4 regions of the Streptomyces sp. NPDC004658 genome follow, and region 4 is predicted to be linked to each of the others. Evidence: riboswitches for the same ligand, from Rfam matches in the RefSeq annotation. Region 4 holds a riboswitch; each other region holds the start of a gene.

The links. Region 4 has a riboswitch for cyclic di-AMP ahead of ABZV94_RS31470 (M23 family metallopeptidase). Riboswitches for the same ligand answer to the same signal wherever they lie in the genome.
Positions count from the first base shown of each region.
Region 1: linked by a shared signal. The riboswitch ahead of ABZV94_RS04655 (transglycosylase SLT domain-containing protein) and the one ahead of ABZV94_RS31470 (M23 family metallopeptidase) in region 4 are both predicted to bind cyclic di-AMP.
Region 2: linked by a shared signal. The riboswitch ahead of ABZV94_RS05790 (transglycosylase family protein) and the one ahead of ABZV94_RS31470 (M23 family metallopeptidase) in region 4 are both predicted to bind cyclic di-AMP.
Region 3: linked by a shared signal. The riboswitch ahead of ABZV94_RS03255 (M23 family metallopeptidase) and the one ahead of ABZV94_RS31470 (M23 family metallopeptidase) in region 4 are both predicted to bind cyclic di-AMP.

Region 1 is NZ_JBEXKG010000006.1:95,776-99,536, reverse strand. Features, by position in the region: gene ABZV94_RS04660 (polyprenyl synthetase family protein) at 1-883, opposite strand, end outside; cyclic di-AMP (ydaO/yuaA leader) riboswitch at 1,427-1,608, shown strand; gene ABZV94_RS04655 (transglycosylase SLT domain-containing protein) at 1,614-2,102, shown strand; gene ABZV94_RS04650 (HAD family hydrolase) at 2,215-3,027, opposite strand; gene fahA (fumarylacetoacetase) at 3,376-3,761, shown strand, end outside.
Region 2 is NZ_JBEXKG010000008.1:69,961-73,721, forward strand. Features, by position in the region: gene ABZV94_RS05780 (septum formation initiator family protein) at 1-84, opposite strand, end outside; gene eno (phosphopyruvate hydratase) at 190-1,476, opposite strand; gene ABZV94_RS05790 (transglycosylase family protein) at 1,776-2,474, opposite strand; cyclic di-AMP (ydaO/yuaA leader) riboswitch at 2,479-2,650, opposite strand; gene ABZV94_RS05795 (transglycosylase family protein) at 2,834-3,761, opposite strand, start outside.
Region 3 is NZ_JBEXKG010000004.1:60,544-64,304, forward strand. Features, by position in the region: gene ABZV94_RS03250 (GntR family transcriptional regulator) at 58-744, opposite strand; gene ABZV94_RS03255 (M23 family metallopeptidase) at 941-1,696, opposite strand; cyclic di-AMP (ydaO/yuaA leader) riboswitch at 1,709-1,869, opposite strand; gene ABZV94_RS03260 (pitrilysin family protein) at 2,107-3,495, opposite strand; gene ABZV94_RS03265 (pitrilysin family protein) at 3,492-3,761, opposite strand, start outside.
Region 4 is NZ_JBEXKG010000131.1:7,181-10,941, reverse strand. Features, by position in the region: gene ABZV94_RS31485 (dihydrofolate reductase family protein) at 1-456, shown strand, start outside; tRNA gene ABZV94_RS31480 (tRNA-Met) at 548-621, opposite strand; gene ABZV94_RS31475 (PP2C family protein-serine/threonine phosphatase) at 746-1,927, shown strand; cyclic di-AMP (ydaO/yuaA leader) riboswitch at 2,170-2,335, shown strand; gene ABZV94_RS31470 (M23 family metallopeptidase) at 2,347-3,384, shown strand; gene ABZV94_RS31465 (aldo/keto reductase) at 3,458-3,761, shown strand, end outside.

The sequences.
Region 1 (3,761 bases), on a different contig from region 4:
CCAGCGCGGGGTGCGCGCGCAGCGCGGCCAGCGCCTCGGCGTGCCGGGCGTCGTCGCTGAGGTCGGAGTCCAGCAGCTCGCACAGCGCGACGTCCTCGGCCAGCCCCAGCCGGGCGGCCCGCTCGCGCAGCCGGAGCACCGGCAGGGTCGGGATGCCCTCGCGCAGGTCGGTGCCCGGGGTCTTGCCGGACTCGTGGGAGTCGGAGGCGATGTCCAGGACGTCGTCCGCGAGCTGGAAGGCGACCCCGAGCCGCTCCCCGTACTGGGTGAGCACGTCGACGATCCTCTCGTCGGCGCCGGACATCATCGCGCCGAACCGGCAGGACACCGCCACCAGGGAGCCCGTCTTGCCGGCGAGCACGTCCAGATAGTGCTCGACCGGGTCTCGGCCGTCCGAGGGACCCGCGGTCTCCAGGATCTGGCCGGTGACGAGGCGTTCGAACGCGAGGGCCTGCACCCGGACCGCCTCGGGTCCGAGGTCGGCGAGGATCTGGGAGGCGCGGGCGAAGAGGAAGTCGCCGGTGAGGACGGCGACGGAGTTGCCCCAGCGGGTGTTCGCGCTGTCCACACCACGCCGTACGGCCGCCTCGTCCATGACGTCGTCGTGGTACAGCGTGGCAAGGTGGGTCAGCTCCACGACCACGGCCGACGGCACCACGCCCGGCGCGTAGGGGTCGCCGAACTGGGCGGCGAGCATCACGAGGAGGGGCCGGAACCGCTTCCCGCCCGCCCGCACGAGGTGCTGCGCGGCCTCCGTGATGAACGGGACCTCGCTCTTGGTGGCTTCGAGCAAGCCTTCCTCGACAGCCGCCAATCCGGCCTGGACATCGGCTTCCAGAGCCTGGTCCCGCACGCTCAGCCCGAACGGCCCGACGACGGTCACGAGGGGTCTCCTGTCTGCTGGTGTCTGCTGGCGATTACACGGTTTGTCGATAGGTCGCTGCCATCACTCAAGTCAGCGTATCCGGTCCTCTTTCGATCACCGATAGCGCCCACCGGTCCAGCCCGGGCGATACCGGATCATGACCGGCATGGTTTTGATCACACGGTGTGAACGGATATTTATCCATATAAGAGTAATCCGGACACTGTGCCCTCACCTCCGCAACGACGCGCCCCGCACGCCAGGTTTCACCATCTCCCCGACTTCCGGTGCGAATCCCCCTAATCCCCCTTGTCCGATTTAAAACCGTTTGCTATTTCGTGAATTGGGTCACGCGACCAGCCGACCCACTCCCTCCCCCAGGCCCCCCTGAGCCCTTGCGTCATCGGCGAGTTGAGGATTGGCAACCGCAAAGGATCAAGCACCTCATACACCGTCGATCAAGGTCAAATCGCACGTTGTATGAATCCGGCCCTTGTTCCCGACATGTGCTCTCGCATACGTTCCGGGCCGTCGGGCGGACGCCGAATCCTGCCGCCGCCCGCATACCCATCGACGAACTCATTCGCACGGCAGGAGCGGGGGACCCAGGTAAGCCGCCGGTCCGGAACGGCACACGCCGCGCCGGGACGGCTAGGGGTGAAGCCATGCCTCCGTCAGGGGCACGGCCGGGCACCTCCCCGCCCGAACCCGACAGCTCACCTCGCAGGCGCCGGAGAGGAACGCCCCCATGTCTGCTGTCGCTCAGCCCCGCCGTACCCGGAACAGCCGCCTCGTCCGTGTGCTCACCGCCGCCGGCACCGGCGCCGCCGTCCTCGCCCTGCCGCTCATCGGCGCGACCAGCGCCTCCGCGGCCCCGAGCACCGTCACCACGGCCGCCACCACCCCCGCCGGCTACCCCAACAACCTCGACGGCTGGATCCGCGAGTCGCTCGCGATCATGGCCGAGAAGCACATCCCGGGCACCTACAACGGCATCTACCGCAACATCATCCGCGAGTCCTCGGGCAACCCGAAAGCCATCAACCTGTGGGACTCCAACGCCGCCAAGGGCATCCCGTCCAAGGGCCTGCTCCAGGTCATCGACCCGACGTTCAACGCCTACCACGTGGCCGGCACATCCTTCGACATCTACGACCCGGTCGCCAACATCACCGCCGCCTGCAACTACGCGGCCGCCCGCTACGGGTCCATCGACAACGTGTTCGGCGCGTACTGACCCGCACCGGCGGCCTGACCGGGCGCCCCGGAGATTCCGGCCCGTCGCCCTCCTGGCGTTCCGGTCAGCCGCGCCCCTGGCGTTCCGGTCAGTCGCGCTACTGATATTCCGGTCAGTCGGTCGGGAAAAGTCTTTCGAGGACGACGGCGATGCCGTCGTCCTCGTTCGACAGGGTGATCTCGTCGGCCACCGCCTTGAGTTCGGGATGCGCGTTGGCCATGGCGACACCGCGCCCGGCCCAGTCGAACATCGGGATGTCGTTGGGCATGTCACCGAAGGCGAGGGCCTCGTCGGCCACGATCCCGAGCCGCTCGGCGGCCAGCGCCAGCCCGGTCGCCTTCGTCACCCCGCACGGCTGGAGCTCCACCGTGCCCGGCCCCGACATCGTGACCGTCGCCAGCGAACCCACCGCCGCGCGCGCCACGGCCGCCAACTCGTCGTCGGACAGGGTGGCGTGCCGCAGCAGCACCTTGCTGATGGGCGCGCACCACAGATCGTCCCGCCGGCCGACCCGCACCGCCGGCAGCGTCGGGTGGGGCATCCGGTAGCCGGGCTCGATGAGCGTGAGCCCGTCCACACCGTCCTGGTCGACCGCCGCGTAGACCTGTCCCACCTCCGCCTCGATCTTGCCGAGCGCGGTCTCGGCCAGCTCCCGGTCCAGCCGGACCGACCACAGCAGACGGTCGGACCCGGCGTCGTACACCTGCGCCCCCTGTCCGCACACCGCGAGTCCCACGCAGCCGAGGTCCGCGAGCAGCGGCCGTACCCGCGGGGCCGGGCGGCCCGTCACCACCAGATGCCGGGCGCCGGCCCGCGCCACCCGCGCGAGCGCGGCGAGGGACCGGTCCGAGACGGTGTCGTCGCCGCGCAGCAGCGTCCCGTCCAGGTCCGTGGCGATCAGTGCGAATGCCGGGGTGGGTGCCATGATCAGAGAATACGGACAGGACACCCCGCCGACTCACCCGTCATGGCCCGCACTTACGTGCCGCTTCGTCCCAACCCCGCGCCGTGGACCGCGCGATGGGCGACATCAGGGCCGTGGGTCGGGGCCACGTGTGCGACCAGGCCCGGCGGAGCCGGTTCCGCACCGCAGGGGCAGGGCGTCACCGGCTGTACGACGACGCGGCACGCGAACTCTTCTGGCACGGCGCGAGCAGCCGTGCGCGCACCTGGTGAGGCACTGCCCAAGACACGCAGCTCCGCCGTAACGTGTGGCCCGACCACATGGAACGCACTGCCATGCATGGCCCGGATGAGAGTGAGGCAGCACCCCATGCCCCCCTTCGACGTCCCCGAGGGCGACCCCTTCGGCCCGCACAACCTCCCCTACGGCGTGTTCTCGCCCCCCGGCAGCACGGAGCGGAGGGTCGGCGTCCGGCTCGGGAACCACGTCCTCGACGCGGGCGCCGCAGCCGCCGCGCTCGGCTCGCCCCACCAGCCGCTGCTCGCCCGGCCCACCCTCAACCCGCTGCTGGCCGCAGGCCGCTCCACCTGGTCGGACGTACGGCGCGCCGTCACGTCCTGGGTCACCGACCCGGCACACCGCGCGACCGTCGAGCCGCTGTTCCACCCCCTGTCCGAGGTGACCCTGCACCTGCCCTTCGAGGTCGCGGACTACGTCGACTTCTACGCCTCGGAGAACCACGCCCGGAACGTCGG
Region 2 (3,761 bases), on a different contig from region 4:
GCGGTAGACACGGGCCGCGGTCTGCTCACCGAGCAGCCGCAGCCTGGTCGCGGTGGAGAAACGGTCCCGGTCCTTCACGGCCATCTGGCTCTCCGCCTCCCCTGTCACACGTGCGTACGTCCCCGGACACGGTACGGGACCGAGTACGGGGACGTACGTACGACTGGCTAGGACTTAACCCGGGAAGGCTCAGCCCTTGAAGCGCGGGAACGCGCTGCGGCCGGCGTACACCGCCGCGTCGTCGAGGATCTCCTCGATGCGCAGCAGCTGGTTGTACTTGGCGACGCGCTCGGAGCGGGCCGGGGCACCGGTCTTGATCTGGCCGCAGTTGGTGGCGACGGCCAGGTCGGCGATGGTGACGTCCTCGGTCTCGCCGGAGCGGTGCGACATCATGCACTTGAAGCCGTTGCGCTGGGCCAGCTCGACGGCGTCCAGGGTCTCGGTCAGCGAGCCGATCTGGTTGACCTTGACCAGCAGGGCGTTGGCGGCGCCCTCCTCGATGCCGCGGGCGAGGCGCTCGGGGTTGGTGACGAACAGGTCGTCGCCGACCAGCTGGACCTTGTCGCCGAGCTTGTCGGTGATGACCTTCCAGCCGGCCCAGTCGTCCTCGAACAGCGGGTCCTCGATGGAGACGAGCGGGTAGGCCGCCACGAGCTCCTCGTAGTACTCCGTCATCTCGGCGGCGGAGCGCTCCTTGCCCTCGAAGAGGTACTTGCCGTCCTTGTAGAACTCGGAGGCGGCCACGTCGAGCGCGAGGGCGATCTGCTCGCCGGGGGCGTAGCCGGCCTCCTTGACGGCCTCCAGGATGAGGTCGAGGGCCTCGCGGTTGGAGCCGAGGTTCGGGGCGAAGCCGCCCTCGTCGCCGAGGCCGGTGGACAGGCCCTTGCTCTTCAGGACCTTCTTCAGGGTGTGGTAGACCTCGGTGCCCCAGCGCAGGGCCTCGGAGAAGGACTCCGCGCCGATCGGGGCGATCATGAACTCCTGGATGTCCACGTTGGAGTCGGCGTGCGAGCCGCCGTTCAGGATGTTCATCATCGGCACCGGCAGCAGGTGCGCGTTCGGGCCGCCCAGGTAGCGGAAGAGGGGGAGGTCGCTGGCCTCGGAGGCGGCGTGGGCGACGGCGAGCGAGACGCCGAGGATGGCGTTGGCGCCGAGGGAGCCCTTGTTGTCGGTGGCGTCCAGGTCGAACATGGCCTGGTCGATCAGGCGCTGCTCGGTGGCGTCGTAACCGACCAGCTCCGGACCGATCTGCTCGATCACGGCGAGGACGGCCTTCTCGACGCCCTTGCCCTGGTAGCGGTTCGGGTCGCCGTCGCGGAGCTCGATGGCCTCGAAGGCGCCGGTCGAGGCGCCGGACGGGACGGCGGCACGACCCGTGCTGCCGTCGTCGAGGCCGACCTCGACCTCGACCGTGGGGTTGCCTCGGGAGTCCAGGATTTCCCGGGCTACGACGACGTCGATGGACGGCACGAGCATCTCCTTCTTGGATGTGACGCTGGAAGTGCGGGGCGGTGTGCCTTACGGCTGTGCCTTGCGACTAGAGCCTAACCGTCCCGGGGGCGTCGGCCACCGACCGACCGCCCCGTGGACAAGCCGACGGTACCTTTTGTTTCTCGCCGAAACAAAGGGTCCGGGGATGGTGGGCGCAAAAAGGCCCCGCCCCGGTGCGTACGGGGGAACACGCACCGGGGCGGGGAGCCCGTGGGGACGGGGGGACGGCCCGCACGGGGGCCTTCACCGCGGCCCGCGCGAACGCGCGGGCCACGAGCGGGGTGTCACTTCAGGTGGAGCTGCTGACCCGGGTAGATCAGGTTGGCGTCCTCGACGATGTCCTTGTTCAGCTCGAACAGCTTCTGCCAGCCGCCCTGCACGTGGTGCTGCTCGGCGATGGAGCTGAGCGTGTCACCGGTGACGACCTTGTACTCGCCGTCGCCCTTCTTGACCTTCTTGCCGGTCGGGGTGGTGACGGTCTTGCTCTGCCCCTTGCTCGGGCTCGCGGCCGGGCGCTCGGCGGAGCGGGAGGCGGTCTGCTGCTCGGTGGAGCGGGTGCTGGTGGAGCCGCCCGAGTTCGTGGAGGTGCTCGGCGCGGAGCCGTTGTACGGGGTGCTGGACAGGCCCGTGCCGCAGACCGGCCAGGCGCCCTTGCCCTGAGCGGAGAGGACCTTCTCGGCGACGGCGATCTGCTGCGCCTTGCTGGCCTGGTTGGCCTGCGGGGCGTAGGCGGTGCCGCCGTACGCGGCCCAGGTGGAGGCGGAGAACTGCAGACCGCCGTAGTAGCCGTTGCCGGTGTTGATGGACCAGTTGCCACCGGACTCGCACTGGGCGACCGCGTCCCACTGGGAGGCGGTGGCGGCGGAGGCGTTGCCGGCCGCCATCAGCGGGGCGGCGACGGCGGCACCGGTGACACCGGCGAGCGCGATGGCGCGGACGGCCTTGGCCGGACGACGGTGCTTGCCCTTGCTGGAAAACAGCATGGATCGATCCCCTCACCGACGCCTGCGAGGTGAGCTGTCGGGTTCGGGCCGGTTGAGTTGCCCGGCCGCACTCCGCTTGCGCGGATGCGGCTTCACCCCAAGCCGGTTCCGGCATCAACTGCCGGGCCCGGCACCTACCTTGGGTCCCCCGCTCCTGCCTACGGCGCTTGACGCGACGACTGTTCCCGGGCAACCGCTGGCAGGATTCGGCGTTGCGGCTGCCGGGGCTCGTGGTGACGAGCGGTCCCGACCGTAGACACGTGATCCGCGGAATTTCAAAGACGATCAGGGCTTCTGAGACTCATCCCACACTTTCCCGAAAGCGGACATTAGGGCGCTAAGTGGGGCGTCAACTCCCGCTACTCGGCGCCCGTTTCGCCCCCGACTTCCAGGGTCTGACCGGCACTGATGTGGTTCGGGTCGGCCCCGATGGCCTTCTTGTTGCCGTCGTACAGCGCGCGCCACCCGCCGTCGACGTCAAGAGAGTCGGCGATGGAGGCGAGCGTGTCGCCCTGGCGGACGGTGTACGTGTCCGTCTCGCGGGAGGCGTGCCGGCCGGAAGACGTGGCGTTCTGACCGTTTGTCACGCTTTCGTCCGCACCGCTCTCGTCGGCGCTCGCTCCGCGGTGCCGCCCGCCGCCGAGGGATCCGGTGTCCACCAGGCTCCAGGAACCCGCCGCCTGCTGGGGGTTGTCCGCGACGCCGGTGTCCGGGCCGGCCGAGGGAGAGCTGTCGGCTCCCTGCGGGCTGCCGGTGTCCGGCGCGGCGGACTTGTCGGACTTGGGGGCGTTGGTCCCCGTGGAACCGGTGGCCGTGCCGGCGCCCTTGCCCGGCTTGGCGCTCGGCGTGGCGGCCTCGTCCGAGGAGGAGGAACCGGCGCCGGAGCCCGAGTCGGAGCCCGCACCGGTGGAGGGCGACGAATCCGGCAGACCGGGCGAGTCGGGACTGCCGGAGGAACCGGACGTACCGGAGTGGCCCGCCGATCCGGACGAGTCGCCCGCAGCGCCCGTGCCACCGGAGCCTCCGACGCCCGTGTCGACGTGCGTCGAGCCCGAGTCCTCGGTCAGGCCGGACAGCAGGGCACAGGTGGCCCACGGGGTGGTGCCCTTGTCGGCGAGGATCTTCTCGGCGACGGCGATCTGCTGGTTGCGGCTCGCCTGGTCGGGGCTGGCCGCGTACCGGCCGCCGCCGTACGCGTTCCAGTCCTCCTGCGAGATCTGGAGGCCGCCGTAGTACCCGTTGCCGGTGTCGGCGCTCCAGGAGCCGCCGCTCTCGCACTCGGCCACC
Region 3 (3,761 bases), on a different contig from region 4:
CGGGCAGCACGAAATACCCCGCCCGGAAATCACTCTTCTTTGTATACGGTGCGCTTGTTAATGCCGCGGGCCCGACATGTTTACGACGTGTTGCGAAGTCCTCACGCGCTCCGCGGCGGAGGAAAGGCGCAGCCGGTGCGCGCCCGTCGCGCGCTCGGCGTGCAGCGCCGTGAGCGCCCGCGCGCGCTCGGCGTCGCCACGCGCCACCGCGTCCACGATGGCGCCGTGCTCCGTCCAGTACTCCACCGGACCGGCCGGCGCCTCCACCGTGTACATCCAGGCGATCTTGTGCCGCAACTGGGTGAGCACCGAGGTCAGCGAGGGGCTGCCGGAGGCCTGGGCGAGCGTCTCGTGGAACCAGCCGCCCAGCGAGCGCAGATCCTCGTTGCTGCCCCTGCGGGCCCGCTCCTGGCCCAGCCGGACCAGGCCCCGCAGCACCTTCAGATGGGCCTCGGTGCGCCGCTGCGCGGCCCGCGCGGCGCCCAGCGGCTCCAGCAGCGTCCGCATCTCCAGGAGGTCGGCGGCCTCCTGCTCGGTCGGCTCGGCCACGCACGCGCCCGCGTGCCGGCGCGTCACCACGAAGCCCTCGGCCTCCAGGGTGCGCAGGGCCTCGCGCACGGGGACGCGGGAGACGCCGTAGCGGCGGGCCAGGACTTCCTCGGTCAGGCGGCTGCCGCGCTCGTAGACACCCGCGACGATGTCGTCCCGGATGGCCGTGCACACCGAGTGCGCCGGAATACGCATGACCGACCTCCGTCTTAATCCCCGTGAAACGTCGACGATGGACGTGTGTTCCGTGACTCTATTCCAATGAGCCAGAATTTCCGACGGCAGCCCCTAATCCATGGCTATTTTTTGGACAACGGACCCGCGGACACCGCGAAAAACACGAAAGCCCCGGCTCGGTGAGCCGGGGCTTCGCACAGTCGTGCGGTCGGTGTCAGAGGTGCACGCCGTGCTTGCGGAGGTAGGCGACGGGGTCGACGTCCGAGCCGTAGTCGGGGGTCGTGCGCGCCTCGAAGTGGAGGTGCGGGCCCGTGACGTTGCCGGTGGCGCCGGACAGGCCGATCTGCTGGCCCGGGACGACCTTCTGGCCCACCGTGACCCCGATGGACGACAGGTGCCCGTACTGGGTGTACATGCCGTCGGCCATGCGGATCACGATCTGGTTGCCGTACGCGCCGCCCCAGCCCGTGGAGACCACCGTGCCGGAACCCACCGCGTGGACCGCCGTGCCGCTCGCCGCGTGGAAGTCGACGCCGGTGTGCGCACCGGAGGACCACAGGGAGCTGCTGGCCCGGTAGGCGGTGGAGACGTACGAGTGCGCGATCGGGGGGACGAAGGCGTTCAGCCGCTTGCGCTCGGCCTCACGGGCGGCCCGGGCCTTGGCGGCGCGGATCTCCTGGGCCCGCTCGGCCGCCGCCTTGGCCGCGGCCTCCTCGGCCGCCTTCTGCTCGGCGGCCTGCTGCTGCGCGGCGGCCTGCGCGCCGATCTCGTCGGCGACGTCGTCGGACACGGCGACGACCGGGGTGAGGCCGGTCTGCTCCGTGGAGTTCTCCGCGGCGAGCGCCGGGGAGGCGGCGAGGGTGCCGATCACACCGGTGGTGGTGAGGGCCGCGACGCCGGCCGCCTGAACGGTCGTCCGCTTGACCCGGCCGGGCTTGCGGTGCTTACCGGTGGCGCACATGAACGCCATGAAGTGGCTGGTCCTTTCCTTCCCTCTCGCCTACCGGGTTAGCTGACGGGTTCGGAGCAGGAAGGTCTCCTACGGGCCCCCTCGCAACCGCGCGGGCGCCCGATTCACCCCAGGGACGGTGGGTCCCCGGCTCCCCTGGCTCGCGCCGTACGGGGACTCGGCGATGACTGTCCGCTGCCGCGGGTGCGGCGCACTGCCTGACGAACAGCCCGGACGAAGCTACGCAGGCACGCTGTCAATCCTCAAACGCAACCCGGCTTTTGTAGCGCATCCCACAGGGCAGACAGGCAACCTCCGTCCCAAAACGGGCATCTGAGGGAGGGAGTGGAACAGCGTGGGGCCCTGACGACCCGTAGGTCGTCAGGGCCCCACGCGCGCGTGCCGTCGGCCGGCCGCCGCCACGGCCGCGTCTACTCGGCCGCCACCACGGTCACTTCACCGATGCCCAGCGCCTCCACCGGCGCCTTGATCTGCGACGCGTCACCGACGAGGACGGTCACCAGGCGGTCCACCGGGAAGGCGTTCACGACGGCCGCGGTGGCCTCCACCGTGCCCGTGGCCGCCAGCCGCTGGTACAGCGTCGCCTGGAAGTCGTCGGGCAGGTGCTGCTCGACCTGGTCGGCCAGCGTGCTCGCGACGGCCGCCGCGGTCTCGTACTTCAGCGGCGCCACACCGACCAGGTTCTGCACGGCGACGTCCCGCTCGGCGTCGGTCAGGCCGTCCGCCGCGACCGTGCGCAGCACCTTCCACAGGTCGTCCAGCGCCGGACCGGTGTTCGGGGTGTCCACGGAGCCGCTGATGGCGAGCATCGCCGCGCCCGTGCCGTCCGGCGCGGACCGCAGGACCTGCCCGAAGGCCCGCACGCCGTAGGTGTAGCCCTTCTCCTCGCGCAGCACGCGGTCCAGGCGGGAGGTGAGGGTGCCGCCGAGGCAGTACGTGCCGAGCACCTGGGCGGGCCACACCCGGTCGTGCCGGTCGGGTCCGATCCGGCCGATGAGCAGCTGGGTCTGCACCGCGCCGGGCCGGTCCACGATGACCACGCGCCCGGTGTCGTCGGCGGTCACCGGCGGCACCGGCCGGGGCTCGCCCGGGGTGCCGGTCCACTCGCCCAGGGTGTCACCCAGCAGCGCGTCCAGGTCGGCGCCGGTCAGGTCGCCGACGACGACCACGGTGGCCGTGGCGGGCCGCACATGACGGTCGTAGAAGGCGCGTACCGCCGCCGCGTCGATCTTCTCGACCGTCTCCTCGGTGCCCTGGCGCGGACGGGACATCCGCGAGTTCGCGGGGAACAGCTCCTTGGAGAGTTCCTTGGCGGCCCGGCGGGAGGGGTTGGCCAGCTCGTGCGGGATCTCGTCCAGGCGGTTGCGGACCAGCCGCTCCACCTCGCTCGTCGCGAAGGCGGGCGCGCGCAGGGCGTCGGCGAGCAGGCCGAGGCCCTTGGCCAGGCGGGAGGCCGGGACCTCCAGGCTGAGTCGCACGCCGGGGTGGTCGGCGTGCGCGTCGAGGGTGGCACCCGCGCGCTCCAGCTCGGCGGCGAACTCCTCGGCGGAGTGCTTGTCGGTGCCCTCGGAGAAGGCCCGCGCCATGATCGTGGCGACGCCGTCCAGGCCGGCCGGCTCGGCGTCCAGCGGGGCGTCCAGCAGCACCTCGACGGCGACGACCTGCTGGCCCGGGCGGTGGCAGCGCAGCACGGTCAGACCGTTGTCGAGGGTGCCGCGCTCGGGCGCCGGGAACGCCCACGGCTTGGCCTCGCCGGGCTGCGGCTGGGGGTGGAAGTCCATGGTGGCGAGCTCGGTCACTGGGCCGTCTCCTCGTTCTCGGTCTCGTCGCGGCCCGCCTCTACGGTCGCTTCCTGCTCGGGGTCCTCGGGGATCTTGGCGTCCTCGACGGCCTCCGGGGACTTCGGCTCGTAGACGAGGACCGCGCGGTTGTCGGGCCGCAGGCGTGCCTTGGCGACCTCCTGGACCTCCTGCGGGGTCACCGCCAGGACCCGCTTGACGGCCGTCAGGGCGAGCTGCGGGTCGCCGAAGAGGACCGCGTACCGGCACAGTTCGTCGGCGCGGCC
Region 4 (3,761 bases):
GAGGTCGCCACGGCCGCCGACCGCCACTGGCTGCGGACCGCCTGCGAGCTGGCGGCGCTGTGCCCGCCGTCGGAGACGGCGTTCAGCGTCGGCGCGGTGGTCGTCGCCGCCGACGGCACGGAGCTGGCCCGGGGCCATTCACGGGAGGGCGCCGATCCCGTCGTGCACGCGGAGGAGGCGGCTCTCGCGAAGATCGACGCGGGCGATGCGCGGCTGGCCGGTGCCACGGTGTACAGCAGCCTGGAGCCCTGCGCCCGGCGCGCGTCCCGGCCGGCGCCCTGCGCCGAGCTGATCCTGCGGGCAGGGGTGCGGAGGGTGGTCACCGCGTGGCGTGAGCCGGACACCTTCGTCCACGCGGCCGACGGGACGGGGCTGCTTGTCGCCGGAGGTGCGCGGGTCGTGGTGCTTGGCGAGCTGGAGGAGCTCGCCAAGGCGCCGAACGCCCACTTGCTGTGAGCGCCGGCCCGTCCGCCGGGGGCGCCTGGTGGGCGGGCCGGAAACGGCTCAGGGCCCGGAATCCAGTGGATTCCGGGCCCTGACCCTTCAGTAGCGGGGACAGGATTTGAACCTGCGACCTCTGGGTTATGAGCCCAGCGAGCTACCGAGCTGCTCCACCCCGCGTCGTTGTGACTCCAGTGTACGCCATGCGCGGGACCGCTCGCACACCCCTTTCGGTCCACCCCGGTCGCCGCCCGCCCCGGGGCCCGGAAACCTGGAGGTACGTCGGACAAGTGGGAGACACGCGGTGCGCCCTGGAAAGGTGGAGGAGAGCCCGTACGCCAGGGCGGGCGGCCGGCTCCCCGGCGATCCCGTGCCCGACCCGGGCCTCGGCGACGAGCCGGTGCCGGTGCGTGCCCGCCGCCGCCCGAGCCCCCGTACGCAGGCCCGCGCCCTGCCCGCCCTCCTCATCGTCGGCGGTGTCCTGTACGGCCTGCTCGCCCCGGACGACTTCACCGCCGTCCCCTTCTTCACCGCGGCCCCGCTGGTCGCCGCGCCCCTGTCGTCGCTGCGCACCACCGTGCTGACCGGCCTCGCCTCCCTCGCCGCCGCCTACGCCGTGCACACGCACGCCGGGGCCCATCCGGCCGTGGGCACCCTCACCGACGTGGTCACCGTCGCCACGGTCGCCCTGCTGGCCGTCGCCATCAACCGGGTGGTCCGCCGGGGCGACCGGCGGCTCGCCTCCGCCCGGGAGATCGCCGAGGCCGCCCAGCGGGCCGTCCTGCCGGAGCCGGACGAGCGGATCGGCGGCTACGAGATCGCCGCCTGCTACGAGGCGGCACGGCAGGACGCCTTCATCGGCGGCGACCTGTACGCGGTGCAGGACAGCCCGTACGGCGTCCGGCTGGTCGTCGGGGACGTGCGCGGCAAGGGCATGGGCGCGGTCGCCGCCGTGGCCGTGGTGATCGGCGCGTTCCGGGAGGCGGCCGAGCAGGAGGCCACGCTGGAGGCGGTCGCCGAGCGGCTGGAGCGGGCACTGGCCCGCGAGGGCACCCGGCGCGACGGGATCGACGCCTTCGAGGGGTTCACCACCGCGGTCCTCGCCGAACTCCCGCACGAAGACGGCGTGGTACGGATCGTCAACCGCGGCCATCCGCCGCCGCTGCTGCTGCACGCCGACGGCACCCTGCGCACCCTCGCCCCCGAGGAGCCCGCGCTGCCGCTCGGCATGGGCGACCTCGGCATGTGGCCGGACCGGGCCACCGAGACCGCCTTCCCGAGCGGCGCGACCCTGCTGCTGCACACCGACGGCCTGTCCGAGGCCCGGGACGCCCACGGCCGTTTCTACGACCCCGCACGACGGCTCGCCGGGCGCACCTTCGCCGGTCCGGCCGCGCTGGTCGGCCGGCTCGCCGAGGAGGTGCGCCGGCACTCCGGGGGCGGCATGACGGACGACATGGCGCTGCTCGCCGTACGGCGGCCCTGAACGTCACCGAAGGTGACCGGGTGAGCGCCGTGCGCATCACATCTGAGTCACCATCAAAACCGAAAGTGACTGCTGAACGGGGCCGACGCTCGGTCAACTCGCCCGTTTTGGCGGGGTAGTGGCCGATAACTTCACCGGTAAAGACGGGAATGATCACGCCGAACGGCTTGGAAAGTGACTGGCAGGTCTATTAACGTTCGATAACGCAGCGCGGTCGTCACAGCCGTCACAAGAGGCGGCTCCGTGCGCACGCGCCGAATCCCGCAAGGGAACCGGGGAACCACCACCCTGGGGTGAATCACGCGGATGCCGTCGTCGGCTCACGGAGCCCTCGACCGGTATACGCGCGTAGGAGACCTTCCTGCTCCGAACCCGTCAGCTAACCCGGTAGGCGAAAGGAAGGAAAGGAGCACGCCTCCGTGGCGTCCAACCGGCCTGTCCCAGAAGCCCCGTTCATACCGGCACAGCGCGAGCCCGAGACCTTCGGGTACGGCGCCCACCACGCCGAGGAGGGCCCCTGGGAGGAGTGGAACCCCACCGAGGAGTCCATCGCCCCGGTGCGCGGCCGGCACCGCGTCGCCAAGCAGCGCGGCGGCTTCGCGCGCAGCTCCACCGTGCTGGGCGTCGGCGTCATGGCCGCGGTCGGCGCGGGCGGCATGGCCAGCGCCAACACCGGCAAGCCGCCGGTCTCCCTCTCCCTGCCGGACCTGCCCTCGGTCGGCTCCCTCTTCGGCGACGGCTCCGCCGACTCCCACCCGGCCCAGGCCGCGACCGCCACGCTGAGCCGCGTCGGTGTCACCACGACCGCCGGTGAGGACACCGCCGACGCGGGCGAGGCGCTGCGCAACCGCATCATGGCCCAGGCCGAGCAGCAGCGGGGCCAGGCCGAGAGCAAGGCCACCGCCGCCGCGGTCGCCGCCGCCGAGAAGCAGAGCGCCGACGCCGCCGCCCAGGCCGAGAAGGAGGCCGCCGCCCAGGCCGCAGCGGCCAAGGAGAAGGCGGAGGCCGCCGCCGCGAAGAAGGCCGAGGAGGAGCGGCTGGCCAAGCTGGCCGCGCAGTACACGCTGCCCACCTCCTCGTACACGATCACGTCGACCTTCGGCCAGGCCGGCTCGATGTGGTCCTCCGGCTACCACACCGGTCTCGACTTCGCCGCTCCCACCGGCACCCTGATCAAGGCCGTGCACAGCGGCACGATCACCGAGGCGGGCTGGGCCGGCTCCTACGGCTACCGCACGATCCTGACCCTGGACGACGGCACCGAGCTGTGGTTCTGCCACCAGTCCTCGATCAGCGTCTCCGTCGGCCAGAAGGTCACCACCGGCGAGGTCATCGGCCGCGTCGGCGCGACCGGCAACGTCACCGGCCCGCACCTGCACCTGGAGGTCCACCCCGACGGCCAGCCCACCGGCATCGACCCGATGGCGTGGCTGCGCGGCAAGGGCCTCACCCCCTGACGGCCGCGGCCCGCGAGGGAATTCGGCCCCGGCGGTGGGATGCGATCACCCACCGCCGGTGTTGGCATGACGTATGACGTCACTTCGTAAACTCGGCTCTTCCGATCTAGAGGTCTTCCCGCTGTCCCTCGGCGGCAACGTCTTCGGCTGGACCGCCGACGAGCAGACCTCCTTCGCCGTCCTCGACGCCTACACCGCCGCGGGCGGCAACTTCATCGACACCGCCGACTCCTACTCCGCCTGGATCGAGGGCAACCAGGGCGGCGAGTCGGAGACGATCATCGGCAAGTGGGTCAAGGCCCGCGGCAACCGCTCCGACATCGTCATCGCCACCAAGGTGAGCCAGCACCCGGAGTACCAGGGCCTGTCCGCCGCCA